4 regions of the Photobacterium sp. S4TG1 genome follow, and region 4 is predicted to be linked to each of the others. Evidence: predicted binding sites of a transcription regulator. Region 4 holds the regulator's gene; each other region holds the start of a gene.
The links. Region 4 encodes PurR, which represses purine synthesis genes. Its sites were predicted from a motif close to TNANGNAAACGTTTNCNTNA; they were not measured.

Region 1 (7,886 bases), on a different contig from region 4:
CGTAATGCACGCGTTAACCTAGGTTAAGCTTTACATTCATAAAACATATAAAGCTGTCATTTATTGGCAGCTTTTTTTATGGTGTAACTGTGTCGCTTATAAATTTAAAGGTGAAGTTGATATTGATCACATTAACCTTGAGGGAACATTGGGATAATTAACGTAACGAATACGTAAAAATGACCACGGCGTCGTTACAAGGATGAAACAATGGGATGGGATGTTCCCAGTAGTTACCGTCTAATTGGTGCAACTAAATTACTTGCAGTGTTAGTTGTTATTGGTCTTATTCAACATTTTGATATGATAATTAAAGCCTTACGTTTTGATTTACTGAGTATGGTGCCGATGAGTATCACTGTCTTAGTATTGATCTCAGGAATACTTGCTTGTATTGGGTTATTTCGAGGTAAAAAATGGGGATTTATCCCCCTCTATTTTTACATTCCTGCTGCAACGTTATTTCTTCAAGTGAGTTTAATTCCTTTTATACCTAATATTTTTCCTGTTAAACATCATGATATTGCTATTATGGTGATCAATAGCTTGGTATTACTGTACTCCGTGTCGCTACTTTTGCGACGAATGGAGACTAATTACATTAAAGAATATTAAATGGTATTAAATTACTGCATTGAATCTGTGATAATAGCCTTAATTTAATCAAGTCGGTGTTCGTAATCACGGTACCGATCTTCTGCTCAGCAAAGGATGATGATAATGAAAAAAATTGAAGCCATTATTAAGCCATTTAAACTTGATGATGTTCGCGAAGCGTTAGCGGAAGTGGGTATCACGGGCATGACAGTATCAGAAGTCAAAGGATTTGGTCGTCAAAAAGGCCATACTGAGCTTTATCGTGGTGCTGAATACATGGTCGATTTTTTACCTAAAGTGAAAATCGAAATTGTAGTGACTGATGAAGTTGCAGAACAATGTATCGACACCATTGTAGAAACCGCTCAAACCGGCAAGATTGGGGATGGTAAAATCTTCATGTTTGATATTGAGCGTGTGGTACGTATTCGTACCGGCGAAGAAGATGAAGATGCTATTTAATTTGTGATGGTTAATCATGATGAAACATTAAGAGGAGTTGCAATTATGCAGCTCCTTTTTTATGACTTCATTTTATGCTAATAAATAGCTGTCGAAGCATGAAGTCAGTCTAGTAATCGATTACTGTTACCACAAAGAAAAGCACATTTAGGACTTTCTGATTTAGATCAATTTATGTAATATAGGTTACAGATAGAAATTAAAACGAAAACGATTGCGTCCACGTGGCGTCTAGGTTTGTGATTTTCGTTTACCACTAAAAAATAGTATAAAACTTTGCCGAGTCAGGAGATACAGATGCTAAAACGCGATATGAATATTGCTGATTATGATGCGGAACTATTTGCAGCTATTCAGGAAGAAACAGCCCGTCAGGAAGAACACATCGAGTTGATTGCTTCTGAAAACTACACCAGCCCACGTGTAATGGAAGCACAAGGTTCACAGCTGACAAATAAATATGCTGAAGGTTATCCTGGTAAGCGTTACTACGGTGGTTGTGAGTTCGTTGATAAAGCAGAGCAACTTGCAATTGATCGTGCTTGTCAGCTATTTGGAGCAGAGTACGCGAACGTTCAGCCACACTCAGGTTCTCAAGCCAATAATGCAGTTTACATGGCATTATTAAATGCAGGTGACACGGTATTAGGCATGAGTTTGGCGCATGGTGGTCACTTAACGCACGGCTCACCTGTAAACTTCTCTGGTAAGTTATACAACATCATTCCTTATGGTATCGATGAAAATGGTCAGATTGACTACCAAGAAATGGAAGCATTGGCATTAGAGCATAAACCAAAAATGATCATTGGTGGCTTCTCTGCTTACTCTCAAGTTGTTGATTGGGCAAAAATGCGTGAAATCGCAGATAAAATTGGCGCTTACTTATTTGTTGATATGGCGCACGTTGCGGGCTTAATTGCGGCGGGTGTTTATCCAAACCCTGTACCTCATGCGCATGTTGTTACCACTACAACTCACAAAACATTAGCTGGCCCTCGCGGCGGTTTGATTTTGTCAAACGAAGGTGAAGATCTTTACAAAAAGCTTAACTCTGCTGTTTTTCCTGGTGGTCAGGGCGGTCCGTTAATGCATGTTATCGCAGCGAAAGCGGTGGCCTTTAAAGAAGCGATGGAACCTGAGTTTAAAGTTTATCAAGCGAATGTGGTTGTTAATGCTAAAGCGATGGTGGCTGAATTTATTAAACGTGGTTATAACATCGTTTCTGGTAGTACTGAAAACCATTTATTCCTTGTCGATTTGATTGATAAAGGCATTACAGGTAAAGAAGCCGATGCGGCATTGGGTGCTGCAAATATCACTGTTAACAAAAACAGTGTACCCAACGATCCACGTAGCCCATTTGTAACCTCGGGTATTCGTGTCGGTACACCATCAATTACTCGTCGTGGTTTTGATGCTGATGATGCACGTCAACTTGCAGGTTGGATGTGTGATATCTTAGATAACGTTAATGATGCTGCAGTGATTGAAGCGACAAAAGAGAAAGTGCTTGAAATCTGTAAGCGTCTTCCTGTTTACGCATAATTTGCACATGATGCAGTATTAGTTGCACATTGTTGTGTATCAAAATAAGGCTTACCTGTTTCATAGGTGAGCCTTTTTTGTTTTGTGAATAACATAAAATGCACCATTATTAATGATAATTGTTACTTTTAAGGCTATTTATTACAAAAAAGGAAGGGGATAGTCTCATTAAAGTGATGAAATGAGTTACACTGAGTCGATTGAATGTAGGAGGCTAAATGCATTGTCCTTTTTGCGGTGCAAATGACACCAAAGTAATCGATTCTCGATTGGTTGCAGATGGCCACCAAGTGCGCCGACGTCGCCAATGTTTAGCGTGTAATGAACGCTATACTACGTTTGAAACGGCAGAACTTGTAATGCCTCGCGTAGTAAAAACGAATGGTAACCGTGATCCGTTTAATGAAGAAAAATTACGCGGTGGTATTCAACGTGCGTTGGAAAAACGTCCGGTGAGTACTGACGACATTGAACGTGCGGTTAATAATATAAAATCTTGTCTTCGAGCAACCGGTGAACGTGAAGTACCATCTGAGATGATTGGTAATTTAGTGATGGAAGCTTTAAAAGAACTGGATAAAGTCGCTTATATCCGCTTTGCTTCTGTCTATCGTAGTTTTGAAGATATTCGTGAGTTTGGTGAAGAAATCGCTAAACTGGAACGTTAAAATACATAATCGTTAAGATCACAATAATGACACATACTGATCAACAAATGATGTCGCGAGCGATTGCACTGGCTAAGCGCGGTCGCTATACCACAGCGCCTAACCCGAAGGTAGGCTGCGTGATTGTAAATAATGGCGACATTGTTGGTGAAGGGTATCATTATCAAGCAGGACAACCCCATGCTGAAGTGTTTGCATTACGGCAGGCACAGCAGCGCGCTCAAGGGGCGACCGTCTATGTTACTTTAGAACCGTGTTCTCATCATGGTCGAACACCACCTTGTGCTGAAGCATTAATCAATGCCAATGTTTCGCGGGTTGTTTGTGCGATGGTCGATCCTAATCCTGTTGTTGCTGGGCGTGGTATTGCATTGCTGCAAGCGGCAGGTATTCAAGTTGACATTGGTATTTTAGCCTCGCAAGCACAAGCACTAAATCCTGGTTTTATTAAACAAATGACCTGCCAGATGCCTTATGTTGAACTTAAATTGGCAGCGAGTTTAGATGGGCGTACCGCATTAGCAAATGGTGTGAGTAAATGGATAACAGGTCCTAAAGCGCGAGCGGATGTTCAACAGTTCCGTGCCTGTGCTGGTGCTATTTTATCGACCAGCGCCACCGTTATTGCTGACGATCCATCACTGAATGTACGCTGGAGTGAGCTTGATGCATCTGTTCAGCAACAATATCCTCAGTCAGCTTTACGCCAACCTCTACGGATTATTATTGATAGTCAGAATCGATTGACACCTGAATATCAACTATTCAACTTACCGGGAGAGACTATTCTCGCTCGCACTATACTCGGTACCGAAGCGTGGCCAGACTCCGTACAACAATGGCAAATTCCAACGCAACTAAATAGTAACCAACTTGATCTGGTGGCTTTATTGTCACGGTTAGCTGGCTATGGCATTAATCATATTTGGGTTGAAGCGGGTGCTGGTTTAGCGGGAGCATTATTGCAACAGCAATTAGTTGATAGTTTGATTTTATATCAAGCCCCTAAATTAATGGGCAGCGATAGTCGTGGATTGATTGATATCACTGGGTTAACCACCATGGCACAAACACCACTGTTAACTATTACCGATGTGAGGTTGATTGGTGATGATGTTCGTATTATAGCAACAGTACAAAACAATAACTAAAGTAGTGAAATTAAGGGTTTATCATGTTCACTGGAATTATAGAAGCTGTTGGCAAAATATCAGCAATTACACCAAAAGGTGCTGATGTTTCTGTTACTGTTGATTCAGGATCGTTAGATTTATCAGATGTTAAATTAGGCGATAGTATTGCGACTAACGGTGTTTGCCTTACCGTCGTTAAATTAACGGGTAAAGGTTATGTTGCTGATCTTTCATTGGAAACATTAAACCGTACTGCTTTTGTCAATTATAAAGCAGGCCAAGTGGTTAATTTAGAAAAAGCGATGTTGGCAACGACACGTTTTGGTGGCCATATGGTGTCAGGCCATGTTGATGCTGTCGCTGAAGTGATTGAGCGTCAACATATTGGTCGTGCGATTGAATTTTGGATTAAAGTGCCACCGCAACTTGCTAAGTATATTTCAGAGAAAGGCTCTGTGGCTGTTGATGGCATTAGCTTGACCGTTAATGCTGTGCGTGGTGATGAGTTTAAGTTAACGATTGTGCCACATACAGCGGCTGAAACGACTATGGCTGATTTTAAAGTTGGCCGAAAAATTAACCTTGAGGTTGATGTTATCGCGCGCTACCTAGAGCGATTAATGCTCGGTGATAAAGCGGCGGAAAAGCAATCCCAAGTAACGATGGATTTATTGGCGAGAACTGGGTTTCTCGGTTAAGCATTGCTTTATGCTTAATAAAGCAACATAAGATTAAGGGTAGTATTATGATAAGTAGTGCAAAAGAAATCATTGATGATATTCGCCAAGGAAAAATGGTTATTCTGATGGATGATGAAGATCGTGAAAACGAAGGCGATCTTATTATTGCATCACAACATATCACCCCTGAAGCGATTAACTTCATGGCGACAAATGGCCGTGGCTTAATTTGTTTAACATTAAGCAAAACACGTTGTCAGAAATTAGGTTTACCGTTAATGGTTCAGGATAATACTGAACAATTTGGAACGCCTTTTACTATTTCGATTGAAGCTGCAACAGGTGTAACGACAGGTATTTCAGCGGCGGATCGTTCTCGTACAGTACAAGCGGCTGTGGCTGCTGATGCAACAGCTGCAGATATTGTTATGCCTGGTCATATCTTCCCATTAATGGCACAAGAAGGTGGTGTACTTACACGCGCGGGACATACTGAAGCGGGTTGTGATGTTGCACGTTTAGCTGGTCTTGAAGCATCAAGTGTTATTGTGGAAATTTTAAATGACGATGGCACTATGGCGCGTCGCCCACAATTAGAAGTCTTTGCTGAAAAACATGGCTTAAAATTAGGTACGATTGCTGACCTTATTGAATATCGTAATCTTCATGAAACGACGATTGAGCGTGTAGGTGAGTGTAAGCTTAATACCGAATTTGGTGAGTTTGATATGATCACGTATCGCGATAAGATCGATGATCAAATTCATTATGCATTACGAAAAGGCGACGTTGAAGAAAATGGTGCGACCTTAGTTCGAGTGCATTTACAAGATACTTTTAAAGATATTCTTCAATCAGGTGCTACGCAGTGGACACTGCCAGCAGCAATGCAACGTATTAGTGCTGAGAATGGTGTACTCGTGGTCTTGAGTAAACAAGAGTCAACCGATAGTATTATCAATAAAGTGAAAAATATTGCAGCTGAAAATGAAGGACGCCCACAAGTGAAGGCGAATCCATATAATCCTTCACGCCAAGTTGGTATCGGTTCGCAAATTCTATCTGATTTAGGTATTGGTAAAATGCGTTTATTGTCATCAAGTACACAACGTTACCATTCACTATCGGGTTTTGGGCTTGAAGTAGTTGAATATATTTGCGAATAATAGCGCATTGTATTTGCTGAAATGAATTCACGGAGCATTATCATTACTGATAATGCACACTTATTGGTTGGTTCTACAACGAATAAGCAATAAATATTAACAAATCCACTGAAACCGACGGTTGTGCGTAGCAGACATATCGTAAAGTGTGTTAGACTCCCGCGGTTTCTCAAACTGGAAAGACATAGTCACAGGAAGGCCCATGAAGGTAATTGAAGGCGCCATCGCGGCACCAAACGCAAAAATTGCTATCGTAATTGCACGCTTTAATAGCTTTATTAACGAAAGTTTACTTTCAGGTGCATTAGATGCGCTGAAACGTCAAGGTCAGGTTAGTGAAGATAATATCACTGTTGTTCGTTGCCCTGGTGCTTATGAACTACCGCTTGTTGCCCAGCAAGTCGCGAAGAGTGATCGCTATGATGCTATCGTAGCTTTAGGCTCTGTTATTCGTGGTGGAACACCTCATTTTGACTATGTTGCCGGTGAGTGTAATAAAGGTCTAGCACAAGTTGCACTAGAGTATAATACTCCAGTTGCTTTCGGTGTGTTGACTGTTGATTCTATAGAACAAGCCATTGAGCGTGCCGGTACCAAGGCTGGTAATAAAGGGGCAGAGGCTGCACTAAGCGCGCTCGAAATGGTAAATGTCCTGTCCCAAATCGAATCCTAATGGGGGTTACTGTGAAACCAGCCGCGCGTCGTAATGCACGTCAATTTGCTGTACAAGCAATTTATTCTTGGCAACTTACTAAAGGTAATGTTGCGGATATTGAGCAATATTTCCTTTCAGGCGATAAGTTTGAAGAAGAAGAACATCAAGCTGATGCGCCTGTATGTAAAGCGCCAGAAACTGATGTTAGCTACTTCCGTGATTTATTTGCAGGTGTTGTATTAAGCCATCAAGAACTTGATAGCAAAATGCGCCCATACTTGTCTCGTCCGCTTCAGGATCTTGACCAGATGGAACTTGCTCTACTTCGTCTTGCAATGTACGAAATGGTTAAGCGTGAAGACGTACCATTTAAAGTTGTGATCAACGAAGCCATCGAATTAGCAAAACTTTTCGGTGCTGAAGATAGCCACAAATTCGTCAATGGTGTGTTAGATAAAGCTGCACCATCTTTACGTAAAAAAGATAAATAATTTTTTTACGTTAAGTACGATGAAAGAAGTCAGCTTATTAGCTGGCTTTTTTTTTATTAAAGGAATAGACAACTATGGCAAAAAATGAATTTGATATCATCAAACAGTATTTTGCACATCAACAACAACAACGTGATGATGTTGTGTTAGCGATTGGTGATGATTGTGCGCTAGTGAATGTTCCTGCGAATCATTATGTTGCAATAAGTACTGATTCATTAGTTGCAGGCACACACTTTTTAGCTGATGCTGATCCTGCGTTAGTGGCTTATAAAGCATTAGCATCTAATATCAGTGATTTAGCCGCAATGGGAGCAACGCCGGCATGGGTATCTTTAGCACTGACATTACCCTCCATTGATGAAGCGTGGTTAGCGCCTTTTTGCCATAGTTTTTTTGAACTTGCTAATCGATATAATATTCAATTAATTGGTGGCGATACTACCAAAGGTCCATTAAGTATTACCTTAACCATACAAGGTCTTG
Region 2 (7,886 bases), on a different contig from region 4:
ACATGTTATTTTAGGTTGAAATCATACAGTTTGACCATATTTATCTTTATATACTACTCATAAATTTTTTTGGAGTCGAAATGAGCGATCAAACAGTTGATAATCAAAAGGAAACACGAGGCTTCCAATCAGAAGTAAAACAACTACTGCATTTAATGATTCATTCTCTTTATTCTAATAAAGAGATTTTTTTACGTGAATTGATTTCAAATGCATCAGATGCTGCGGATAAATTACGTTTTAAAGCTTTGTCTCAAACTGAGCTTTACGGTAACGATGCAGATTTATGTGTAAAACTGTCAGTTAACAAGGATGCGGGTACATTAACCATTAGTGATAATGGTATTGGTATGACGCGTGAACAAGCAATTGAACATTTAGGTACTATTGCTAAATCTGGCACTAAAGAATTCTTTGCCCAGTTAAATGAAGATGAAACCAAAGATTCTCAATTAATTGGTCAATTTGGTGTGGGTTTCTATTCTGCATTTATTGTTGCTGATAATGTCATCGTTAATACTCGCAGTGCTGAAGTGACAGCTGACGAAGGTGTGAGCTGGACATCTGCGGGTGAAGGTGATTACAGTATCGAAACCATCACTAAAGCAACGCGCGGTACTGATATTATTTTACATTTACGTGCTGATGAACAAGAGTTCTTAGATGAGCATCGTTTACGTGAAATCGTTGGTAAATATTCTGATCACATTGGTATTCCTGTCTTTATTCAAACAGAAGAACAAGATGAAGAAGGCAAGGTTACCGGTACTAAATGGGATCAAATTAACAAAGCACAAGCACTTTGGACGCGTAGTAAGTCTGATATCAGCGATGAAGAATATAAAGAATTTTACAACCATGTAGCGCATGATTATGCCGAGCCATTAGCGTGGAGCCATAACCGCGTTGAAGGTAAGCAAGATTACACTAGCTTGTTATACATTCCTTCAAAAGCACCGTGGGATCTTAATAATCGCGATGGTCAACACGGCCTTAAATTGTATGTACAGCGTGTATTCGTTATGGATGATGCACAGCAGTTTATGCCAACGTACTTACGCTTTGTTCGTGGCTTAATTGATTCAAATGATTTACCACTGAACGTGTCTCGTGAAATTTTACAAGACAATAAAGTGACTCAAGCTCTTCGCAAAGCATGTACTAAACGTGTGTTACAAATGCTTGAGCGCATGGCGAAAAACGAGCCAGAGCAATATCAATCATTCTGGAAAGAGTTTGGTCAGGTACTAAAAGAGGGCTTGGCTGAAGACTTTAGCAACCGTGATAAAATTGCAACGTTACTGCGTTTCTCATCAACAGAGAATGACACAACTGAGCAGACGGTTTCATTAGCTGATTATCTTGGTCGCATGAAAGACGGTCAGGATAAGATTTATTATCTAACTGCTGATAATTTCAACGCAGCGAAGCACAGCCCGCACCTTGAGCAATTCCGCGCGAAAGGGTTAGAAGTTATTTTGATGTACGATCGTATTGATGAATACCTAATGGGGCACTTACCTGAATTTGAAGGTAAGAAATTCCAAGCAATCACGAAGTCTGATCTTGATTTGTCTTCATTTGATAACGCTGAAGAAAAAGAAAAGCAAAAAGAGACAGAAAAAGAATTCACATCAGTAACAGAGCGCACTAAAGCTTACTTAGGTGAGCGTGTGAAAGAAGTTCGTCCAACGTTTAAACTGCACGATACGCCAGCTGTCATGGTGACAGATGAAAACGAAATGGGTACTCAAATGGCGAAATTGCTTGCAGCAGCTGGCCATGAAGCACCAGAAGTACAGTACATCTTTGAGTTAAACCCAGAGCATAGCCTAGTGAAGCAAATGGCAGATGAAGCTGACGAAGAAGTCTTTGGCCGTTGGGTTGAGTTCTTGTTTGGTGAAGCAATGCTTGCTGAACGTGGCACCATGGACGATCCTTCACAGTTCTTAGCTGCCGTAAACAAATTGTTGGTTAAATAATCAATTAACCAATCAAAATCACAGACTATTCTGATAAATCCTTCAATCGCAGCTTGGTCATAGTACCAAGCTTGCGACTGAGCGTTAATCAGTGTATTTTCATTTTTTTGCAAATCTCCACTCTATTTTAAAGGGGAACACAATGCGCATTATCCTTCTGGGCGCTCCAGGTGCAGGTAAAGGTACTCAAGCTCAATTCATCATGGAAAAATTTGGTATTCCTCAAATTTCTACTGGTGACATGTTACGTGCAGCAATCAAAGCTGGCACTGAACTAGGTAAGCAAGCAAAATCAGTGATCGATGCAGGTCAACTTGTATCTGACGATATCATCCTTGGTCTTGTTAAAGAGCGTATCACTGCAGAAGATTGTGCAAAAGGTTTCCTACTTGATGGTTTCCCTCGCACAATTCCTCAAGCTGATGGTCTTAAAGAAAATGGCGTTGTTGTAGATTACGTTATTGAATTTGACGTTGCTGATGATGTGATCGTTGAGCGTATGGCGGGTCGTCGTGCTCACCTTGCTTCAGGTCGTACTTACCATGCTGTTTACAACCCACCAAAGGTTGAAGGTAAAGATGACGTAACAGGTGAAGATCTTGTTATTCGTGAAGATGACAAAGAAGAAACTGTTCGCGCACGTCTAAACGTATACCACACTCAAACTGCACCACTTATCGAATACTACGGTAAAGAAGCTGCGGCTGGTAACACTAAATACCTTAAATTCGATGGTACTTTACCTGTTGCTGAAGTAAGTGCACAGCTTGAGAAAGCACTAGCATAAATAATATTGTTGATTAGCTAATATTTATAATAGCTAATGACGATGTAAATAAACGGGCTTACCAATTGGTAATGCTCGTTTTTTTTGGTTTTAATATAGAGGTGTTATAAGATGTTATAACAAGATTGAGTATTTTTTGTTGCTGAAATGTATGTGTTTGAGGCTGGAAATAACGTATTTTCAGCGACGGGAATAAATAGAGTAAAGATAAAGGATAAATACCGATGACAATAAATAATAACTATGGGGTATTACTGGTTAATCTTGGTACTCCTGCTACACCAACAACCGCTGGCGTGAAGCAGTTTTTAGCCGAGTTTTTACACGACAAGCGAGTGGTGGATATGACGCGTTGGCTATGGTGTCCTATTTTGCATGGCATTATTTTACCTATTCGCTCCCCTAAAGTGGCTAAATTATACCAATCAGTGTGGATGGATGATGGATCACCGCTAATGGTGTACTCACATCGTCAGCAACAAGCCTTGCAGCAAACACTTAATGTTCCGGTTGCATTAGGCATGACTTATGGTGAGCCAAGTATTCAATCAGGCTTGCAGCAATTAAAACAACAGGGATGTCAGCAAATTCTAGTATTGCCGCTATATCCTCAATATTCAGCGACGACGACGGCTGCTGTTTTTGATCGTATTGCGAAAGAGTTAAAAACTGTGCCTGAATTACCCGAATTACGATTTGTGAATCATTATTATGATCACCCTGATTATATTGCTGCGTTGTCTCAATCTGTTACAGCATTTTGGGCAGAAAAGGGGCAGCCTGATTATTTATTATGTTCTTATCATGGTATACCTCAACGTTATGCCGATAATGGTGATCCATATCCAGAACACTGCCATCAAACAACGGCGTTACTTGCTCAGTCGCTTGATATGGCGCGAGAAAAAATGAGCATGAGCTATCAATCTATTTTTGGACGTGAAGAGTGGCTAAAACCGTATACTGAAGCGACAATTCGATCATTAGCAGAAAAAGGCATTAAACGATTAGACGTAATGTGTCCGGCTTTTTCTGTTGATTGTTTGGAAACATTAGAAGAAATTGCAGAACAGTGTAAAGAAGTATTTATTGAGGCTGGTGGCAAAGAGTTTAATTTGATCCCATGCTTAAATGATGATCCCGCTCATATAGCAATGATGGAAAGCTTGGTTAAGCAGCATACACAAGGATGGTAATGCCAATAGCAACAGGAAAACTATTCCCATGACGATAACGTTTGCGTTGTTGTTTATGGCTATTATTCGTAAAACCTATGATAGCTTTTGCTTTTATGTACTAAATTCTGTGATAGAATTCGCAAAATTTACAACTTGACAGCCCATTGACATGAAATTTCCAGGCCAACGAAAATCTAAGCATTATTTTCCCGTACATGCTCGCGATCCACTTCTAAGTCAAACGAAGATAGAGAAGCGTTTAACACGTACTCATGTTGTGGGTATCGATCAAACATTGGTTGATATTGAAGCCTACGTTGATGATGAGTTTCTGGAACGTTATGAGCTAAGTAAAGGCCATTCATTAGTTATTACTGATGAAAAAGCTGAAGCGCTATACCATGAGTTGAAAGAAAATAATCTTGTGACTCATGAGTTCGCAGGCGGTACGATTGGTAACACTTTACATAATTACTCTGTATTAGCTGATGATAAATCTGTATTACTAGGCGTAATGAGTAAAGACATTGAAATTGGTAGTTATGCTTACCGTTATCTTTGTAATACCTCAAGCCGTATGGATATGAACTATCTACAGCCTGTAGATGGTCCTATTGGCCGTTGTTTTGCGCTTATTTCTAAAGATGGTGAGCGTACCTTCGCAATTAACGAAGGTCGAATGAACCAACTGAAGCCTGAGAGTATTCCTGAGTGCGTATTTGAAAATGCATCAGCTCTAGTACTAACTGCTTATCTTGTTCGTTGTAAGCCTGGTGATCCAATGCCGGCGGCAACAATGCAAGCGATTGAATACGCTAAGAAATATGATGTGCCTGTTGTATTAACACTGGGTACTAAATTCGTTATTCAAGATGATCCACAGTGGTGGCGTGATTTCTTACGTGATCATGTTACTGTGGTTGCGATGAATGAAGACGAAGGTGAAGCATTAACGGGCGAGTCAGATCCACTTGTTGCAGCAGATAAAACACTAGAGTGGGTTGATCTTGTTTTGTGTACTGCTGGTCCTGTTGGTCTATACACGGCAGGTTACACTGAAGATTCAGCTAAACGCGAAACTGCGTTACCGCTATTACCTGGTGATATTGCTGAATTTAACCGTTACGAATTTAGCCGCCCAATGATTAAAGCAACGTGTGAAAATCCAACCAAGGTTTACTCACATATTGCACCATATATGGGTGGTCCTGAGCGTATAAAAAACACTAACGGTGCTGGTGATGGTGCGTTATCTGCACTATTACACGATATGTCTGCTAACCGTTACCATAAAGAAAACGTGCCAAATTCAAGTAAGCACCAGTATTCTTTCCTAACTTATTCATCATTTTCACAGGTTTGTTTGTATGCAAACCGTGTAAGTTATGAAGTATTAGCTCAGTATTCACCTCGTCTTTCTCGCGGCCTACCTGAGCGTGAAGATAGCCTAGAAGAAGCTTACTGGGAACGTTAATAGCGTTTGTTATTAATTAAAAAAAACCGCCATTTTTGATGGCGGTTTTTTTATACGGTAAATTTATTTATTTTTTGTAAGCTTGGTTATGAACAGCTGCAATTGCACGGCCGGACGGATCTGCTGCATTTTTAAAGCTTTCATCCCACTCAATTGCTTTAGCACTAGAACAAGCAATAGATGGACCACCAGGAACACATTTTGCTGCGCTTTCTAGTGGGAATAGCTCTTCAAAAATTTCACGGTAAACATAGCCTTCTTTTGTTGTTGGTGTGTTATACGGGAAGCGGAATGCTGCTGTTGCTAATTGTTGGTCGGTGACTTTAGCTGCTGCAACTTCTTTAAGGCTATCAATCCAGCCATAACCTACACCATCTGAAAACTGCTCTTTTTGACGCCATGCAACAGACTCCGGAAGGTAGTGTTCAAAACACTCACGAATAATGTGTTTTTCCATTTTTCCGTTGCCACACATTTTATCTTGAGGATTAATGCGCATTGCAACATCAAGGAACTCTTTATCCAAGAATGGTACTCGTGCTTCGATGCCCCATGCCGCCATTGATTTGTTCGCGCGAGCACAGTCAAACATGTTAAGCGCTAACAATTTACGTACTGTCTCTTCATGGAATTCTTTGGCGTTAGGCGCTTTGTGGAAATATAAATAACCACCAAAGATTTCATCAGCACCTTCACCTGAAAGCACCATTTTAATTCCCATTGCGCGGATCTTACGTGACATGAGGTACATTGGCGTTGATGCACGAATCGTCGTGACATCATAAGTTTCAATGTGGTAGATCACATCACGAATAGCATCTAAACCTTCTTGAACGGTATAAGTTAATTCATGGTGAACGGTGCCAATGGCATCTGCTACAATTTTTGCCGCTTTTAGATCCGGAGCCCCTTCAAGGCCAATCGCAAATGAGTGTAAAGTTGGCCACCATGCTTGTGATTGCTCATCATCTTCAATACGTTTAGCTGCAAATTTTTTGGTGATTGCAGATATTACAGATGAATCTAAACCACCGGACAGTAATACCCCATAAGGCACATCGGTCATTAATTGGCGTTTAACGGCACTTTCAAGTGCATCAGTTAGTGCCATTTTATCTGTTTTTGCATCTTTAACAGCATCAAACTCCATCCAGTCACGTTTATAGTAACGAACGGGCTCACCTTTTTTGCTCCAAAGGTAAGTACCTGGAGGAAATTCGCTGATTGTTTTACAAACCGGCACTAATGCTTTCATTTCTGATGCAACATAGAAGTTACCATGCTCATCATAGCCTTGGTAAAGTGGAATGATACCAATATGGTCACGGCCAATAAGGTAAGCGTCTTCTTGCTCATCATAAAGAATAAAAGCAAAGATACCGTTGAGGTAATCCAACAGTTCAGGGCCTTTTTCTTTATAAAGCGCTAAAATAATTTCACAATCAGATTCTGTTTGGAAAGGGTAGTCAGGTGCAAATTCAGCGCGTAGTTCTTTATGGTTATAGATTTCACCATTTACGGCAAGTACATGACTTTTATCTGTGTTGTACAGCGGTTGCTCGCCACTATTAAGGTCAACGATCGCTAAACGCTCATGCACTAGAATCGCATTGTCTGAGGCATAAATGCCTGACCAATCAGGGCCGCGGTGGCGCATTTTTTTTGATAGTTCAAGGGCTGTTGTACGAAGTACTGATGAGTCGCTCTTGATGTCAAGGATACCGAATACTGAACACATAATAATACTACTCCAAACGTTCTATTTTTATTATCCATAATTAATGGAAATGTATCATGTAGCTAATAAGTTATCATTATGATAATTGATGTTGATGCCACATCTCTTTTCTTGTTGATTGTTAAAATCACGTATTCGTTAACGAATTACAACCATTTATTATAATTACATTTAAATAAAGCGTTGGTGGTGAATATTATTTATTTAAATTACATTTTTCTGAATATTATCTATTTTGAAGGAGTTTTTTAATTAAAAAAATAAACAATGGTCGCGCCATTATTTATTTTTCATTGCGAAATATCTAACTTTTGAAGCGTAACTTAGGGGCTTTTTATAGAAGATATTTGAGGTTGAAGATGATCACAGACATCACGAGCAAAACCGCTCCCAGCTTCGCTATAAATATTAAAAGCAGCGTCAATCCCCTGTTGGTGTAATTGTGTTTCTTCATCACTGTATTTGGCGATAGCGGCTATTTTTCCTTGGAAATCACGGCTTTTTAGTTGCTCTAAGGCATAGATATTCGCAGGGCCATTTGGCATTGCTAATAAAATAAGTTCAATATGGTGATTTTTTATGACTCGTTCCCAAAAATCAGGGTCGGTGGCATCACCATGAATGACATTACGTTGTTGGCGACGGTGTAGTTCTACCGATTCTCTGCGAGTTTCAACACCAATAATCTGTTTACCGTACCGACTTTCTAATTCGTCATAAGCACCAG
Region 3 (7,886 bases), on a different contig from region 4:
CGGTAAATGCTTTTTGGCCCCAAGCGCAATTCATTGGATTAACGATTGGGCTAAATGCAGATGCAGAGCTATAACGCTTCGGATTACGCAAGGCGATCATGAGTGCACCATGTCCACCCATTGAGTGACCACTGATTGCACGCTGCTCAGTGACAGGGAAGTGTGCTTCAATTAATGTTGGCAGTTCATTTACGATGTAATCATACATATGGTAATGACGATTCCACGGCGCTTCTGTAGCATTAACATAGAAACCAGCACCTAGACCAAAATCATAAGCACCTTGTGGATCGTCGGCAACGCCTTCGCCACGTGGGCTAGTATCAGGAGCTACAATCGCAACACCTAATTCTGCCGCCATGCGTTGTGCGCCTGCTTTTTGCATAAAGTTTTCATCAGTACATGTTAGTCCTGATAACCAGTAAATAACCGGTACTTTTTGCCCTGCGGCACATTGCGGCGGCAGGTAAATAGCAAAACGCATATCACAATTAAGAACTTCTGAGCGGTGAGTATATTGCTTATGCCAGCCGCCAGCACTTTTGTTACAGCTAATATTTTCTAAAGGCATTGGATTTGGTCTCTTGTTAAAGCTGCGCAGAGTATCGGGACTCTGCACATTTTTTATGGCGTTATTATAGTAATACTGATGTATAAAAAGCTTACTTATCGAAGTGAATAACCGTACGGATACTCTTACCTTCGTGTAGTAGGTCAAATGACTTGTTGATGTCGTCTAGACCCATGTTAAATGAGATGAAATCATCAAGTTTGAATTCACCCGCCATGTAACGGTCAACGATACCTGGAAGCTCTGAACGGCCTTTAACACCACCAAATGCAGAACCACGCCATACACGACCAGTCACGAGTTGGAATGGACGAGTAGAGATCTCTTGACCTGCACCAGCAACACCAATGATCACTGATTCGCCCCAACCTTTGTGACAACACTCAAGTGCTGAACGCATTACATTAACGTTACCAATACACTCAAATGAGTAATCAACACCGCCGTCAGTCATTTCAACAATCACTTCTTGAATTGGCTTGTCGAATTTCATTGGGTTGATACATTCAGTCGCACCTAGTTTCATTGCTAGATCGAACTTACTTTCGTTGATATCAATCGCAATGATACGGCTAGCTTTCGCCATCGTGCCACCGATGATAGCCGCAAGACCGATACCACCAAGACCAAACACAGCGATAGTGTCGCCTTCTTTAACTTTAGCAGTGTTAAGTACTGCGCCCATACCGGTTGTTACGCCACAACCTAATAGACAGACTTCTTCAAGTGGTGCTTCTTTGCTGATTTTAGCTAAAGAGATTTCTGGAAGTACAGTGTACTCAGAGAAAGTAGAACAACCCATGTAATGGAAGATCGGTTGACCGTCTTTGTAGAAACGGGTAGTGCCGTCTGGCATTAAGCCTTTACCTTGTGTTTCACGTACAGCCTGACAAAGGTTAGTTTTACCAGATAAGCAGTATTTACACTTGCCACACTCAGCAGTGTAAAGTGGGATAACGTGATCGCCTACTTCAACACTTGTTACGCCTTCACCGATCATTTCAACGATACCGCCACCTTCGTGACCAAGGATCGCCGGGAAGATACCTTCTGGATCGTCACCAGATAATGTGAATGCATCTGTGTGACATACGCCAGTTGCAACGATACGAACTAATACTTCGCCAGCGCGAGGTAACATTACATCAATTTCTTCAACAGAAAGAGGTTGTTTAGGTCCCCATGCGATAGCCGCTTTTGATTTGATAAATTTGTCAGTCATAATCTTCACTCTAGTTTTATTTATTTCTACTTCATCAAAAGTAGATGAGAATTAGGTGGAAAGGGAAAAGTTATTATTTTCTTGCCCCGTTTCGATGGTAGCTATTGTATTTGTTTCTTGAATAAAGATAATTACCTAAAAGTGCAAATTACTTTTACATGTGTGTAATAATAAGCCGCGTAATCATCATTTTCACGATCGTTCATGTTACTAATAGGTATTTAAAATGTTTCTATGGGAAGGGGTGACTGAGTTTGTAGCTGTTGCGGAAACGGAAAGTTTTACTGCGGCATCAAAACGACTCGGTATTTCTACGGCACAAGTTAGCCGCCAGGTAAGTGCATTAGAGAACAGACTCAACACGAAGTTATTCTATCGTACTACGCGTAAGGTTTCATTAACGGAAGAGGGCAATGTTTATTATCAACATTGCCGTCAAGTATTAGATGGCCTTGAAGATGCTGAGCGTGCAATCAGTAATTTACGCGGTAAGCCACAAGGATTGATCAAATTAACTGCGCCTGTGACTTATGGCGAAAAGTACATTATGCCGTTAGTTAATGACTTTATGCTGCAATATCCGGAAGTGGAAGTGACGATTGATTTAACTAACCGTCAAGTTGATTTAGTAGAAGGCAGTTTTGATCTCGCAATTCGTTTAGGGCGTTTGACCAGCTCATCAATGATGGCGAAACGGTTAACTAGTCGTACCATGTATGTTTGTGCTTCACCCGCTTATTTACAGAAATTTGGTATTCCACATTCATTATCTGAATTACGTCAGCATAATTGCTTGATTGGTAACTACGATCACTGGCGCTTTCAAGAATCAGGTAAAGAAAAAAGTATTCGTGTGAGCGGTACCCTTAATTGTAATAGTGGTTATGGTTTACGTGATGCGGTGATTAAAGGGATCGGCTTAGCGCAATTGCCTGATTATTATATAGATAAGGATTTAGAATCAGGGGCTATTGTTCCTATTTTAACGAATTATCAAGAGCCTGATGAAGGCATTTGGGCGCTTTATCCGCATAACCGTCATTTATCACCTAAAGTGAGAATGTTGGTGGATTACCTTGCTGAACAATTACCTCACATTAGCCATTATGATTTGTAAGTACTTATACAGATGTTAAATAAAGAATTAGATGCTGAGGATTCAGCAGCAACAGATGATGTTTTTATGCGTCGTGCAATGGAGTTAGCCGCTCTAGCTGAAGCTGAAGGCGAAGTGCCTGTTGGTGCGGTTGTGGTACATGATGGCGTGATCATTGGCGAAGGCTGGAATCGCTCTATTGGTCATCATGATGCGACCGCCCATGCTGAAATGATGGCATTACGTCAAGCCGGACAAACGCTACAAAACTACCGTCTTATTGATACGACATTGTATGTCACATTAGAGCCGTGTCCGATGTGTGCTGGGGCTATTGTTCATAGTCGCGTTGGTAAAGTGGTATTTGGTGCGCATGATGCGAAAACGGGTGCCGCAGGCAGTGTGATGAACTTACTTAGCTATGACGGTGTTAATCACCATGTGCTGTTTCAAGGTGATGTATTAGCGATGGAATGCCGTGCGCAATTACAAGCCTTTTTTAAGCGCCGTCGAGCTGAGAAAAAAGCCGCTAAATTATTAGCAAGACAACAGCAACATGATGAATGAGTTCAGTTAAATCGAATAAGCTTGGTGGTGATTTATTATTAGATAAATGATTCCAAGCTTATTAGCTAATAGCTTGAACTGCTATGTTCGTCGTTGCCGTCAGAATACAACTGCGCTGACGCCATAGAATCTTTTTACGAATATTGCTACTAAGGCGTTTACGACGTGTGGCTGCTGTCGTGAGGTGTTTTGCAATACGCTGTGTTTTTGATCTTAATTTGATAACTTTCATGGTTCCATCCATCGCGTTAACATAACGGCTAAAGCATTCATCAGCGAATTAAGATATCGCTGTCACCGTTAATAATGTCATTGTTTATACAATACATTTATTATGCATGACAGTGCACTTTTTGATAGTGATCTTTATAAGTTAGTCACCAAACGTTGATCAAACTCTCATTGTGTAAAAAATAAGTCGATTATTCTAAATCTATACCGATGAATACGATTAAATCACTATTCTGATACCAATAACTGGATGGTTACTCAATGATGATGGTTGGGGGCGACGGTGTTGGTGTAATTGTTTGTAAACCATCAATAATTTTCAAATTATCACTTTCAAATTGGCTGCTATGAGCCCGTTCATAACCAATAATACTTTGGTAATAACGGCGAATCCCTTCAACATAATTAAGTGCTTCATTACCTCGCGCATAGCCATAGCGTGATTGAATGTAATATTTACGTTGACCTAATAATGGCAAGCGTTGTTTTACATCAACCCAAGTATCAGGGTTTCCCCCTTGGGCTTTGGTCAGCCGACGTGCATCCATTAAATGTCCAAAGCCGACATTATAAGAAGCGAGTGCAAACCAGACCTTTTCATGATCTTCAATGCTATCGGGTACGCGGGCGATCATCTTACGAAGATACTCACTGCCGCCGCGAATACTCTGCTCAGGATCTAAACGGTTAGTAACCCCTACTGATTCTGCCGTTGGTAAAGTAAGCATCATCATGCCACGGACACCTGTTGGTGATACGGCTTGTGGATTCCAATGTGATTCTTGATAAGATAATGCTGCTAATAAACGCCAATCAAATCCATTAGCATACTGTTTAAAGAGTGCTTCCCATTGCGGTAATGTTGTGTTGACCGCGCGTAAAAAGGCGCGAGTATCAACATAATCAAATTGATCTATATGGCCGAAATATTTCTCTTCCAGCAGTGTCATAGTGCCGTTTTGTTTCATTTGACCAAAAAATTCAATCATCAATGCATATAAACTATCGTTGCCGCTTTGTTTAACGAACCAACTAACGGGTTCGTCTTGCGTGAGTTCAAGAGCGATAGCAATATCAGGATGTGTACGTTGTAGTAATGCGACGTCAACAGAATCGGCGACGGTATAGTCAAGCTCACCTGTAGCAACTTTGATTAATAGATCATTAATGTCTGACTCGGGAATTGATTGCCATTTCAAGGTTGGGTGAGTGGTAAGCAGAAGCTTTAATTTTTGCTCATGGCTTGAGCCTTTGACAACAGCTAAACGTTTATTATTTTGAGCTAGTTCATCGAGATCTCGAGGTCGACGTTGACCTTTTTTATAGACTACTATTTGGCTCGCATAATAATAAGCGGGTGCAGGATGGTAGCCTTGAAGACGGTCGGGTGTCACGGTGAGTCCTGCGGCAATAATATCAATATCGCCACGTTCTAATGCGGGAAATAATTCAGAGAGGGTGAACATGGCGGTTATTTCAAGCTTAACCCCGAGTTTTTTAGCAAATGCTTGTGCCAGTTCATAATCCAACCCTGTTGGACCTTCTGCACCAATATAGTAAGACAGTTGATTGTTTAAGGTTCCTACTCTTAATACGCCACTGTCTCGAATTTTCTCAAGGCTGGTGGGGGTATTTTCTTGCCATTGACAGCCATTGATCAATACCGTGAGTAATAGCAGACTTATAAAACGACGCACGAGAGTGAAAAACTGAATATTTATCAACTAAGCAGACCTAATCTGAAAATTAACGCTCTTTATACCAAACCCTGTTAATTGCGCAAAGTTGAACTGCTCAATTAATGATCATAATTTAGATATTGGAATGGATATAATTGCATTATGCTATTTCACGGTTAAAAAATGACCCAAAAATAATAGCAAAGAAGGTTTTTTTGATATTTTGATTAAGATTGAAAAAAAAACACGCAAACGGTTGCGTCAGGTGTTACGTCACAAAAAAAATTCCCTTATACTAGGTGCTCGTGAATAACGTAGTGATAGTTAAGCAGTGAATAGTCTTGTACTAGGTGCTATTGAAGTAAGTTTCTACAGTGTGAAATTTACCTCAATATCACTTTTTTTAATCTGCTAATCGAGAGACCTTTGCACATGGAAATTTTGCGTGGTTCACCCGCTTTGTCTGAGTTTCGCGTTAATAAGTTACTTGAGCGTTGTCATGAGTTAGATCTGCCAATTACTCATATCTATGCTGAGTTTGCCCATTTTGCTGATGTGGTGACAACGCTAACCGCTGATGAACAAGCTAAACTTACCCGTCTACTCACATACGGTCCAACGATTGCAGAGCACGAGCCTAAAGGTTTATTGCTACTTGTTACTCCTCGTCCTGGCACGATTTCTCCTTGGTCTTCAAAATCGACCGATATTGCACGTAATTGTGGTTTAACAACGATTAAACGTCTTGAGCGTGGTACAGCATATTATATTGAATCATCATTACCACTTACTGCAGTACAATTAGATAACTTAAAAGCATTACTTCATGATCGAATGATGGAAGTGGTGACAGATAATGTTGAAGCCGCGGGTGCATTATTTATACAAGCGCAACCTGCAGCAGTGAAAAGTGTTGATATTCTAACGGGGGGCCGTCAAGCATTAGAGCAAGCGAATCTCACCTTAGGCCTTGCATTGGCTGAAGATGAAATTGATTACTTGGTTGAAAATTTTATCAAGCTTGAACGTAATCCCAATGACATTGAATTAATGATGTTTGCTCAGGCGAACTCAGAACATTGCCGCCATAAGATCTTTAATGCCGATTGGACGATTGATGGTGTCGATCAACCAAAATCATTATTTAAAATGATCAAAAACACCTACGAGCATAACCATGAGCACGTGCTGTCGGCTTACAAAGACAATGCTGCGGTTATGGAAGGGTCTCATGTTGGGCGTTTCTTCCCTGATCCACAATCACGTCAATATACTTATCATCAAGAAGATACTCATATTTTGATGAAAGTGGAAACGCATAACCACCCAACAGCAATTTCACCATGGCCGGGTGCAGCTACAGGATCTGGTGGTGAAATTCGTGATGAGGGCGCAACGGGTATTGGTGGTAAACCTAAAGCAGGTTTAGTTGGTTTTACAGTATCAAACTTACGTGTTCCTGGTTTTGAACAGCCGTGGGAAACCGATTTTGGTAAGCCAGATCGTATCGTTACCGCGTTAGATATTATGCTAGAAGGCCCACTTGGTGGCGCAGCATTTAACAACGAATTTGGTCGTCCAAACTTACTAGGTTATTTCCGTACTTACGAAGAAAAAGTTACTTCTCATGCAGGTGAGGAAGTACGTGGTTACCATAAGCCAATTATGATTGCGGGTGGCATGGGTAATATTCGTGCTGATCATGTGCAGAAAAAAGAAATACCTGTTGGCGCCAAGTTAATTGTGCTGGGTGGTCCCGCTATGAATATTGGTCTTGGTGGCGGTGCAGCGTCGTCAATGGCATCAGGTCAATCAGCTGAAGATCTGGACTTTGCATCTGTACAGCGTGAAAACCCAGAAATGGAACGTCGTTGCCAGGAAGTGATTGATGGCTGTTGGCAAATGGGCGACGACAACCCGATTGCCTTTATTCACGATGTTGGCGCAGGTGGTATTTCTAACGCTTTACCTGAATTAGTTAACGATGGTGAGCGTGGTGGTAAGTTCCAATTACGTGATGTACCTAATGATGAACCAGGCATGAGCCCTCTTGAGATTTGGTGTAATGAATCACAAGAGCGTTATGTATTAGCAATTGCGCCTGAAAATATGGCTACGTTTGATGCTATTTGTCAGCGTGAGCGTGCCCCTTATGCGGTGGTGGGTGAAGCCACAGCTGAGCGTCATTTAAGCCTTGAAGATAGCCATTTTGATAACACTCCCATTGATATGCCAATGGATATTTTGTTGGGTAAAGCACCAAAAATGCATCGTGATGCCACAACATTAACAGTGGCAGGGCAACCGCTTGATCGCAGTGAAATAACCATTGAAGATGCAACCAAGCGAGTTTTACGTTTACCAGCTGTCGCGGAAAAGACATTCTTAATCACCATTGGTGATCGCAGTGTGACTGGATTAGTTGCGCGTGATCAGATGGTGGGTCCTTGGCAGGTGCCAGTGGCTAACTGTGCGGTAACAGCGGCGAGTTATGATAGCTATCACGGTGAAGCGATGTCG
Region 4 (7,886 bases):
CGAATAACCTGCCAAAAGTCGGTTATCACCGTCAACTGTCAGCAGAAAGTCTGATTGCTTTAGCCCCCACTCGTATTATTGGTTCTGATGAAATGGGACCACCCAAAACATTAACCCTTTTAAAACAATCGGGAATTGAAGTTGATATTGTTAACGGTGGTGAAACTGTGTCTGATTTACTGCATAGAATCGATCAAGTTGCGGCCTTAACCCAACATTCACAACAAGCGCAACAACTTAAACAAACTATCGCAGCGACGGTAAAAAACATCGAAAAAAACAATACTCATCAGACTCAATCGAAAAAAGTATTGTTCTTAATGATTCATGATGGGCGACCAATTAGCGTTGCCGGCAAAAATACCACAGCAGACAGTATTATTACTTTAGCGGGGGCGATAAACCCAGCGGCAGCCGTTGTTGCAAACTATAAGCCAGTTTCAACCGAAGCTATTTTGCAAATGCAACCCGACATTATTTTACTTAGCAGTCGCACCACAGCCTCAATTAAAAATATGGCACAACTCATCAAAAAAATGCCGGTATTAGAAGCCACTCCTGCGGCAAAAAATAATGCCATTGCCGTGATTGATGGTACGGCATTAATTGGTGGCTTAGGCATTCATAGTATTAATGAAGCCATGCGTCTTAATCATGTTTTTTACCCACAATCGTAATCTGAGATAAATGTCACCATGAACGTTAGTCGTATTTCACCCCATGTCATTTATTCGATTAGTCTAGGTGCATTACTCTTTGCACTATTAAGCTCTATCGCTATTGGACCGATGGATATCAGTTATAAAGACAGTTTTTTATCTTTATTACCAGGTAAGCATCAACTCGCCACCCATGTTGATTTAGTGATCCATCAAATACGCTTACCACGAACATTATTGTGTATTGCGATTGGTGCCATACTTGCGATCTGCGGAGCGGTGCTACAAGGGTTGTTTCGTAATCCTCTTGCCGATCCGGGCATTATTGGTATTTCAGGAGGTGCTGGCCTAGGTGCTGCGTTTGCGATCATTTTATTTGCCCCATTAATGGCGCAATACCCTTTATTAATGAATATTGGTGCTGTGCCCTTCTTCGCTTTTTTGGGTGGCGCGCTGAGCACATATTTGGTGTATCACCTCGGCACTGATAAAAACGGCACATCCGTGGTTGTAATGCTACTTGCAGGTGTCGCAATTGGTGCTATTTCTGGTGCTGGTTTGGGGTTACTTAACTATATTGCCGATGATCAAGCGCTACGGGATTTTTCATTATGGTCAATGGGATCACTTGCAGGTGCGACTTGGTCAGGTATCGGCCTTGCCTTTGTGAGTCTCATTGTTATCTATTATTATTGTTATCGCCAAGCTAATGCATTGAACGCCTTTTTATTAGGAGAAGCTGAAGCTCGTCATATGGGGGTTAATGTTCAACATCTAAAGCGCAGTTTGATTATTGTTTGTGCCGCAGGTGTCGGTATTACCGTTGCTATTACAGGTCCTATTGGCTTTATCGGTTTAGTAATCCCCCATTTAGGGCGCATGATTTCAGGCCCTAATCATAAAACGTTATTGCCAATCTCAGCTATTCTAGGTGCTTTAATTTTACTTGTCGCAGATATGATCGCGCGTAGTGCTTTTGCACCACAAGAACTCCCCGTGGGTATTATTACCGCTATTTTAGGCGCTCCATTCTTCATCTATTTATTAAATAAACAAAAAGGCAGAATCGCATGACGGTAACCTCTGCATACCCAACTGTCATTTCGGCACGTGATTTGCAATTAACATTAGCAGGAAAAGTATTATTAGATGACTTTAATATTGATATAAAGGCAGGTGAGATCACGGCGCTACTTGGGCCTAATGGCGCAGGTAAAAGCACATTACTTAAAATACTCTGCGGTGAAATGACACCTGAAAGTGGTCAGGTTACATTTTTTAATCGCAATATTGAAGATTGGCAACGATCTGAATTGGCGTGTCATTTAGGTATTTTACCGCAACACAGTTCGCTGTCTTTCGCCTTTACCTGTAAAGAAGTAGTTGAACTTGGCACAATGCCTCTTTGTTTGTCACGCCAAGAAATTGATGATATCACCCTTACAACCATGCGTAATACTGATGTTCTTCATCTTGCGCCACGCTTATATCCCACTTTATCAGGAGGAGAAAAGCAACGGATCCATTTTGCACGCGTGCTAACACAACTCAGTCAAGCTGATGATAAATGTATATTAATGTTAGATGAGCCAACATCTGCCTTAGATCTCGCCCACCAGCATAAAACGCTACAAATGGCACAAACCATGGCAGCAAAAGGTGCCGCGGTTATCATCGTATTACATGATCTCAACTTAGCTGCGCAATATGCCCAACGTATGGTCATCATTCAACAAGGTAAGATTCAAGCTGATGGATCACCATGGCAAGCATTACAACCTGCAATAATTAACAACGTTTACGGTTGGCAGGTTTCTGTTCATCCTCATCCTGTTCATGGTTATCCTTACCTACTATCCTAGTATTAATGTGCATCATTTTTTTAATTGGCTGTTGTAAATTTCAGTAAAATTGCTGAAATTTACGTTTTTTTGTTGATAGTTATCAAATAATTTACTCCCAGACAATTGAAAAGTTGCACTACGCGTAACACTCAGTAAAATGTGAACGCAAGCGATTACACTTGAAAAACATGCAATAATTATAAAGCCGCGAATAAATGCGGCTTTTAGTGTTAATACTATTTAAGTATGTAATAGACACATTATTGGTGCCAAATTGAATAATTAACGGGATACTTTACGCAAAAAGATGGAATTATATTCATCTCAGTAATTACTCAATTTGGTACCTCACGATTAGCTAGAAACATCTCTAGCACCCATTATTAGAAGAATAAATATGGCAACCATTAAAGATGTTGCACGTATGGCTGGTGTTTCAACGACAACAGTTTCACACGTGATCAATAAAACACGCTTTGTCGCAGAAGCAACACAGAAAAAAGTACTGGCAGCCGTTGAAGATCTCAATTACGCACCAAGTGCTGTTGCTCGCAGCCTAAAATGTAACACTACACGCACCATTGGTATGCTGGTAACTAAATCAACCAACCCTTTTTTTGCTGAAGTTGTACATGGCGTTGAAGAGTACTGCTACCGTGAAGGTTACACGCTGATTCTATGTAACACTGAAGGTAACCTTTCTAAGCAGCATGATTATTTACGCATGCTTGCCGAAAAGCGTGTGGACGGTTTATTAGTGATGTGTTCTGATCTTGATCAGAGATTACTGGATCTACTTGAGCGTCAAAAAGACCTACCAATGGTGGTAATGGATTGGGGCCCAGAAAGCCCGCATACCGATAAAATTCAGGATAATGCTGAACAAGGTGGCTACATTGCGACTAAATATTTTATCGAACATGGCCATACTCGTATTGGTTGCTTGTCTGGCCACAACGATAAATCAACATGTCGTGAACGCCTAAAAGGCTTTAATAAAGCAATGGCAGAAGCAAACTTAGCGGTTAACGAAAACTGGATTCTTGAAGGTGACTTTGAGTGTAATTCAGCCGTTGAGGCTGCTGAGAAGTATATTGCAATGACAGATCGCCCAACCGCCATTTTCTGTTTCAATGATATTATGGCAATGGCACTGATCAGTACTTTTGAACAAGCAGGGTTACGCGTTCCCAATGATATTTCAATTATTGGCTACGATAATATTGATCTTGCCCCTTACTTCGCACCGCCACTAACGACTATTCACCAACCAAAGCGTCGTTTAGGTAAAACAGCCATTAAAATTTTAATGGAGCGTATGAAGAATAAAGATCATGAACCTCAAATCTTTGAAATGACACCTGCTATTGTTGAGCGAAAGTCAGTAAAAGATTTACGCTAACATTACTTCCCCGCTTTTATGAGCCAATATTTTTATTGGCTTTTTTCTTTTATTGTTAATGATTTACGCTCAAAGCTTCTACAAAATATCGACAGACCTCAAAAACATGAGCAACCTCACAGATTCATCAGCTTTCGTTAATATTAAAACTTACCTTTTTAAAAGATCGAATATAATACTCCCTGTAGATACATATAATAGTAAGCAAAAGACTTACAAATTATAAATAATACTTTTATATTGATAATATTATTTATAAAGTAATACATGGACGATTTAGAGTAGAAAAATTCTTTCGTAAATAACTTTAGAAATAAAAGTCAATTTACGGCTACTTTAATGTTAGGTGACACTCATTTATTCACCGAGTAGAAGTATGGACAAACCAATATTAAAAGATTCATTAAAATTATTAGACCATTTAGGTAATGTTAAATCGCGTTCTATGTTTGGTGGCTTTGGTATTTTCGCAGGCGAAGCAATGTTCGCACTTGTGGTTAATAATAAACTTCACCTTAGAGCAAACGCTCAAACAGAAGAGGAATTTAAACAAGCAGGATTAGAACCGTACATTTATAAGAAACGTGGGTTTCCTGTAATAACTAAACATTACGCTATTCTTGATGAGTGGTGGGAACAACCTGAAAAAATAATAGAGCAAGCTAAATATTCTCTTGAAGCAGCACTTGCCGATAAAAAAGCAAAAGAATGTTGCGCGCCAGCTAGGATAAAAGATTTACCTAACTTACGCCTCTCAAATGAAAGAATGCTCAAAAAAGCAGGTATTCAAACTATTGATCAACTTTACGATATTGGTGCACTCAACGCCTACAAGGCATTACAAAAAACACAAGAGGCATCTTTAAGTTTAGAATTATTATGGGCACTAGAAGGTGCAATACATGGCCAACATTGGTCTGTAATACCAGAAAGTAGACGTAACGAACTACTCGCAAAACTATAATAAATATATTCGTCAACTGGCTAAGTGACGCTTAAGAATAAAGAGGCTCAGTGCCTCTTTTATTTATTTCTGCCCCCTATTTATCAATACCCAATGATATTTCTCTATAAGGCATGTACGAAGTCAACATTAAACAAATAAAACATGATTTTTTATTTATTTAAATGTCAATTCTGCATTACTTACTTAAAACGTATATTTAACGTCTGACAACGATTATTTATCATTCGTCAACGCTTCAATATCATTACTTCGTACTCGCCCTCATTACTCACCATCTATTAGCTGTTGATTGTTGTTATTTCAAGCAATTTCTCTAATAAACACATTTTTTTCCATTAAATGAAATACAATGTTAGTTCTCTCGGTCTTGCTACTTAGAGTCAATGTGATTTTCATTTGATAAGGACATATCTTGCGTATATTAACCAAAGAAACATTCTCATTATGGGTAAAACCTTTACTATGGTTACAACAGCGCCATTTTGGCAAAGTACTTAACCCTGCTAAGTTATGGGGACGCAAACCTATGCTTTTTTGGTTAGTGGCTTTATTCTTTGGTTATCTTGATCGCAAAAAATCCCCCATTGATGCAGTGATACGCTCATTGGTTTGTGTACGCGTATCTCAACTCAATAACTGTGCTTTTTGTGTCGATGCTAATGGTATGAAATTGGCGGAACGTTGCCATTCATTAGAAAAAATTAAAGCCCTTGCAAACTGGCAGTCTTCTGAGCATTTTTCAGAACAAGAACAAGCAGTATTAACTTATACCGAAGCGATGACGCTAAGTGATCAACATGTCAGTGACGATATGTTAGCTGCTCTTGCAACTTGGTATAGCAGCGATGACATCATTGAATTAACGGCACTAGTAAGCTTTCAAAATTTATCAGCTAAATTTAATACTGCGCTTGATGTTCCTGCACAAGGTTTTTGTTCATTACCTATTCAACCTCAGCCTCAACAAAGGAGCCACGATGAAAAATAATAAACTGTTATTAGTTACCGTTATATTAGCAATTATTGGGACTTGGTTTTATTTTGATCTTGGCCAATACCTAACCCTTGAAGCTGCTAAACGTGAACAGTTAACCCTGCAAAACTATATTATTGAAAACCCAATTTCGGCGTATATTGGCTTCTTTAGTTTGTACGTATTAGTTACTGCCCTTTCTATTCCCGGTGCGTCCATATTAACGTTATTAGGTGCCGCATTGTTTGGCTTCTGGGTTAGCCTAATTATGGTATCTTTTGCCAGCACAATAGGTGCAACCTTAGCATTTCTATCAAGTCGCTTTATATTACGTGATTGGGTACAAGCAAAATTTGGTAATCGCTTAGCGACATTAAATAATGGTATAGAAAAAGAAGGTGGATTTTACCTACTGAGTTTACGTTTAATTCCAGTATTTCCTTTTTTCCTTATTAATCTGTTAATGGGATTAACTATAATTAAAACCCGTACTTTTTTCTGGGTAAGCCAATTAGGTATGTTAGCGGGTACCGCTGTCTATATTAATGCTGGTACTCAACTTGGAAAAATAGAATCACTTAGCGGCATTATTTCAGCCCCAGTCTTATTATCGTTAGTCCTACTCGGTATTTTCCCATTACTAGCAAAATGGATAATGAAAACCATGGCAGTTAAAAAACAATATAAACAATGGCAAAAGCCAACTCACTTTGATCAAAATCTCGTGGTTATTGGTGCTGGTGCTGGTGGTTTAGTCAGTGCTTATATTGCGGCAGCCGTAAAAGCTGAAGTTACGCTTATTGAACGCCACAAAATGGGTGGAGACTGTTTAAATACTGGCTGTGTCCCCTCAAAAGCACTGATTCGTGCAGCGCATACCGCAGCTGATATAAATAAAGCTTCACAACTTGGTATTGACGCTCAAATTAATAATATTGATTTTTCCCAAGTGATGGCACGTATTCAAAATGTAATAAGTAAAGTTGAGCCTCATGACTCTATCGAACGTTACAGTAAACTTGGCGTAAACTGCGTGACGGGAGATGCAACCATCTTGTCACCATGGAAAGTTGAAGTTAATGGCACTCAAATAACAACGCGTAATATTGTTATTGCCACAGGTGCACGCCCATTAGTGCCCGCTATTCCGGGTTTAGAAACGGTCAATTACTTAACGTCTGATACTGTATGGCAATTAAAAGCGCTTCCAAAACGATTACTGATCCTTGGTGGTGGCCCTATCGGCTGTGAATTAGCACAAAGTTTTTGTCGCTTAGGAGCAGAAGTCACGATTGTTGAAAGATCACCTCAACTATTAAATCGTGAAGATAGCGATGCAGCACAGTTAGTTGAACAAGCACTCACACATGATGGCGTAAAGATTTTATTGAAACATAATGCTATCCAGTTTGAATCAATACTTGATGATAATGGTCAACGAATTCAACGTGCCATCGTTGAACAAAATAACCAACAAGTTAGCATCGAGTTTGATGCAGTAATGGTCGCTTTAGGCCGTGTTGCAAATGTACAAGGATTTGGTTTAGAACAACTAGGCATTACCACAACAGAGCGCGGTACTGTGGCTGTAAATCAATACCTACAAACCCACTACCCTAATATTTATGCTGTGGGTGATGTGGCAGGTCCTTATCAATTAACACACGTAGCAGCGCATCAAGCATGGTATGCCGCGGTTAATAGCTTATTTGGTGCGGTTAAAAAATTTAAAGTCGATTATTCAGTTATTCCTGCTGTAACTTACACTGCGCCTGAATTAGCCAGAGTGGGTATTAATGAAAAAGAAGCGCAAGCACAAGGGATTGATTATGAAGTCACACACTATGGATTGGATGATTTAGATCGTGCTATTGCTGATGGTTATGATGAAGGTTTTATTAAAATCTTAACGCCAAAAGGTAGCGATAAGATTCTTGGTGCCACCATTGTTGGTCACCATGGCGGTGATTTGTTAGCTGAATTTACGCTCGCAATGCGTCATAACTTAGGGCTAAATAAGATCTTAGGCACAATTCATCCT

Region 1: the regulator PurR is predicted to act here: its motif matches at 1,262-1,281, upstream of glyA (serine hydroxymethyltransferase).
Region 2: the regulator PurR is predicted to act here: its motif matches at 3,995-4,014, upstream of VXS03_RS02230 (inosine/guanosine kinase).
Region 3: the regulator PurR is predicted to act here: its motif matches at 5,611-5,630, upstream of purL (phosphoribosylformylglycinamidine synthase).

Annotation. Positions count from the first base shown of each region.
Region 1 is NZ_JAYXUH010000001.1:650,304-658,189, reverse strand. It holds gene purL (phosphoribosylformylglycinamidine synthase) at 1-27, shown strand, start outside; gene VXS03_RS03210 (hypothetical protein) at 211-615, shown strand; gene glnB (nitrogen regulatory protein P-II) at 721-1,059, shown strand; gene glyA (serine hydroxymethyltransferase) at 1,357-2,607, shown strand; gene nrdR (transcriptional regulator NrdR) at 2,826-3,275, shown strand; gene ribD (bifunctional diaminohydroxyphosphoribosylaminopyrimidine deaminase/5-amino-6-(5-phosphoribosylamino)uracil reductase RibD) at 3,299-4,426, shown strand; gene VXS03_RS03185 (riboflavin synthase) at 4,450-5,106, shown strand; gene ribBA (bifunctional 3,4-dihydroxy-2-butanone-4-phosphate synthase/GTP cyclohydrolase II) at 5,151-6,254, shown strand; gene ribH (6,7-dimethyl-8-ribityllumazine synthase) at 6,457-6,927, shown strand; gene nusB (transcription antitermination factor NusB) at 6,927-7,400, shown strand; gene thiL (thiamine-phosphate kinase) at 7,475-7,886, shown strand, end outside.
Region 2 is NZ_JAYXUH010000001.1:465,514-473,399, reverse strand. It holds gene htpG (molecular chaperone HtpG) at 81-1,982, shown strand; gene adk (adenylate kinase) at 2,125-2,769, shown strand; gene hemH (ferrochelatase) at 2,994-3,965, shown strand; gene VXS03_RS02230 (inosine/guanosine kinase) at 4,117-5,421, shown strand; gene asnB (asparagine synthase B) at 5,489-7,159, opposite strand; gene VXS03_RS02220 (cation:proton antiporter family protein) at 7,483-7,886, opposite strand, start outside.
Region 3 is NZ_JAYXUH010000001.1:659,993-667,878, reverse strand. It holds gene fghA (S-formylglutathione hydrolase) at 1-571, opposite strand, end outside; gene VXS03_RS03240 (S-(hydroxymethyl)glutathione dehydrogenase/class III alcohol dehydrogenase) at 663-1,793, opposite strand; gene VXS03_RS03235 (LysR substrate-binding domain-containing protein) at 2,020-2,910, shown strand; gene tadA (tRNA adenosine(34) deaminase TadA) at 2,923-3,456, shown strand; gene VXS03_RS03225 (hypothetical protein) at 3,518-3,688, opposite strand; gene mltF (membrane-bound lytic murein transglycosylase MltF) at 3,942-5,408, opposite strand; gene purL (phosphoribosylformylglycinamidine synthase) at 5,799-7,886, shown strand, end outside.
Region 4 is NZ_JAYXUH010000004.1:180,113-187,998, forward strand. It holds gene VXS03_RS07770 (heme/hemin ABC transporter substrate-binding protein) at 1-677, shown strand, start outside; gene VXS03_RS07775 (FecCD family ABC transporter permease) at 696-1,733, shown strand; gene VXS03_RS07780 (heme ABC transporter ATP-binding protein) at 1,730-2,521, shown strand; gene purR (HTH-type transcriptional repressor PurR) at 2,901-3,905, shown strand; gene VXS03_RS07790 (TfoX/Sxy family DNA transformation protein) at 4,282-4,869, shown strand; gene VXS03_RS07795 (carboxymuconolactone decarboxylase family protein) at 5,285-5,860, shown strand; gene VXS03_RS07800 (FAD-dependent oxidoreductase) at 5,850-7,886, shown strand, end outside.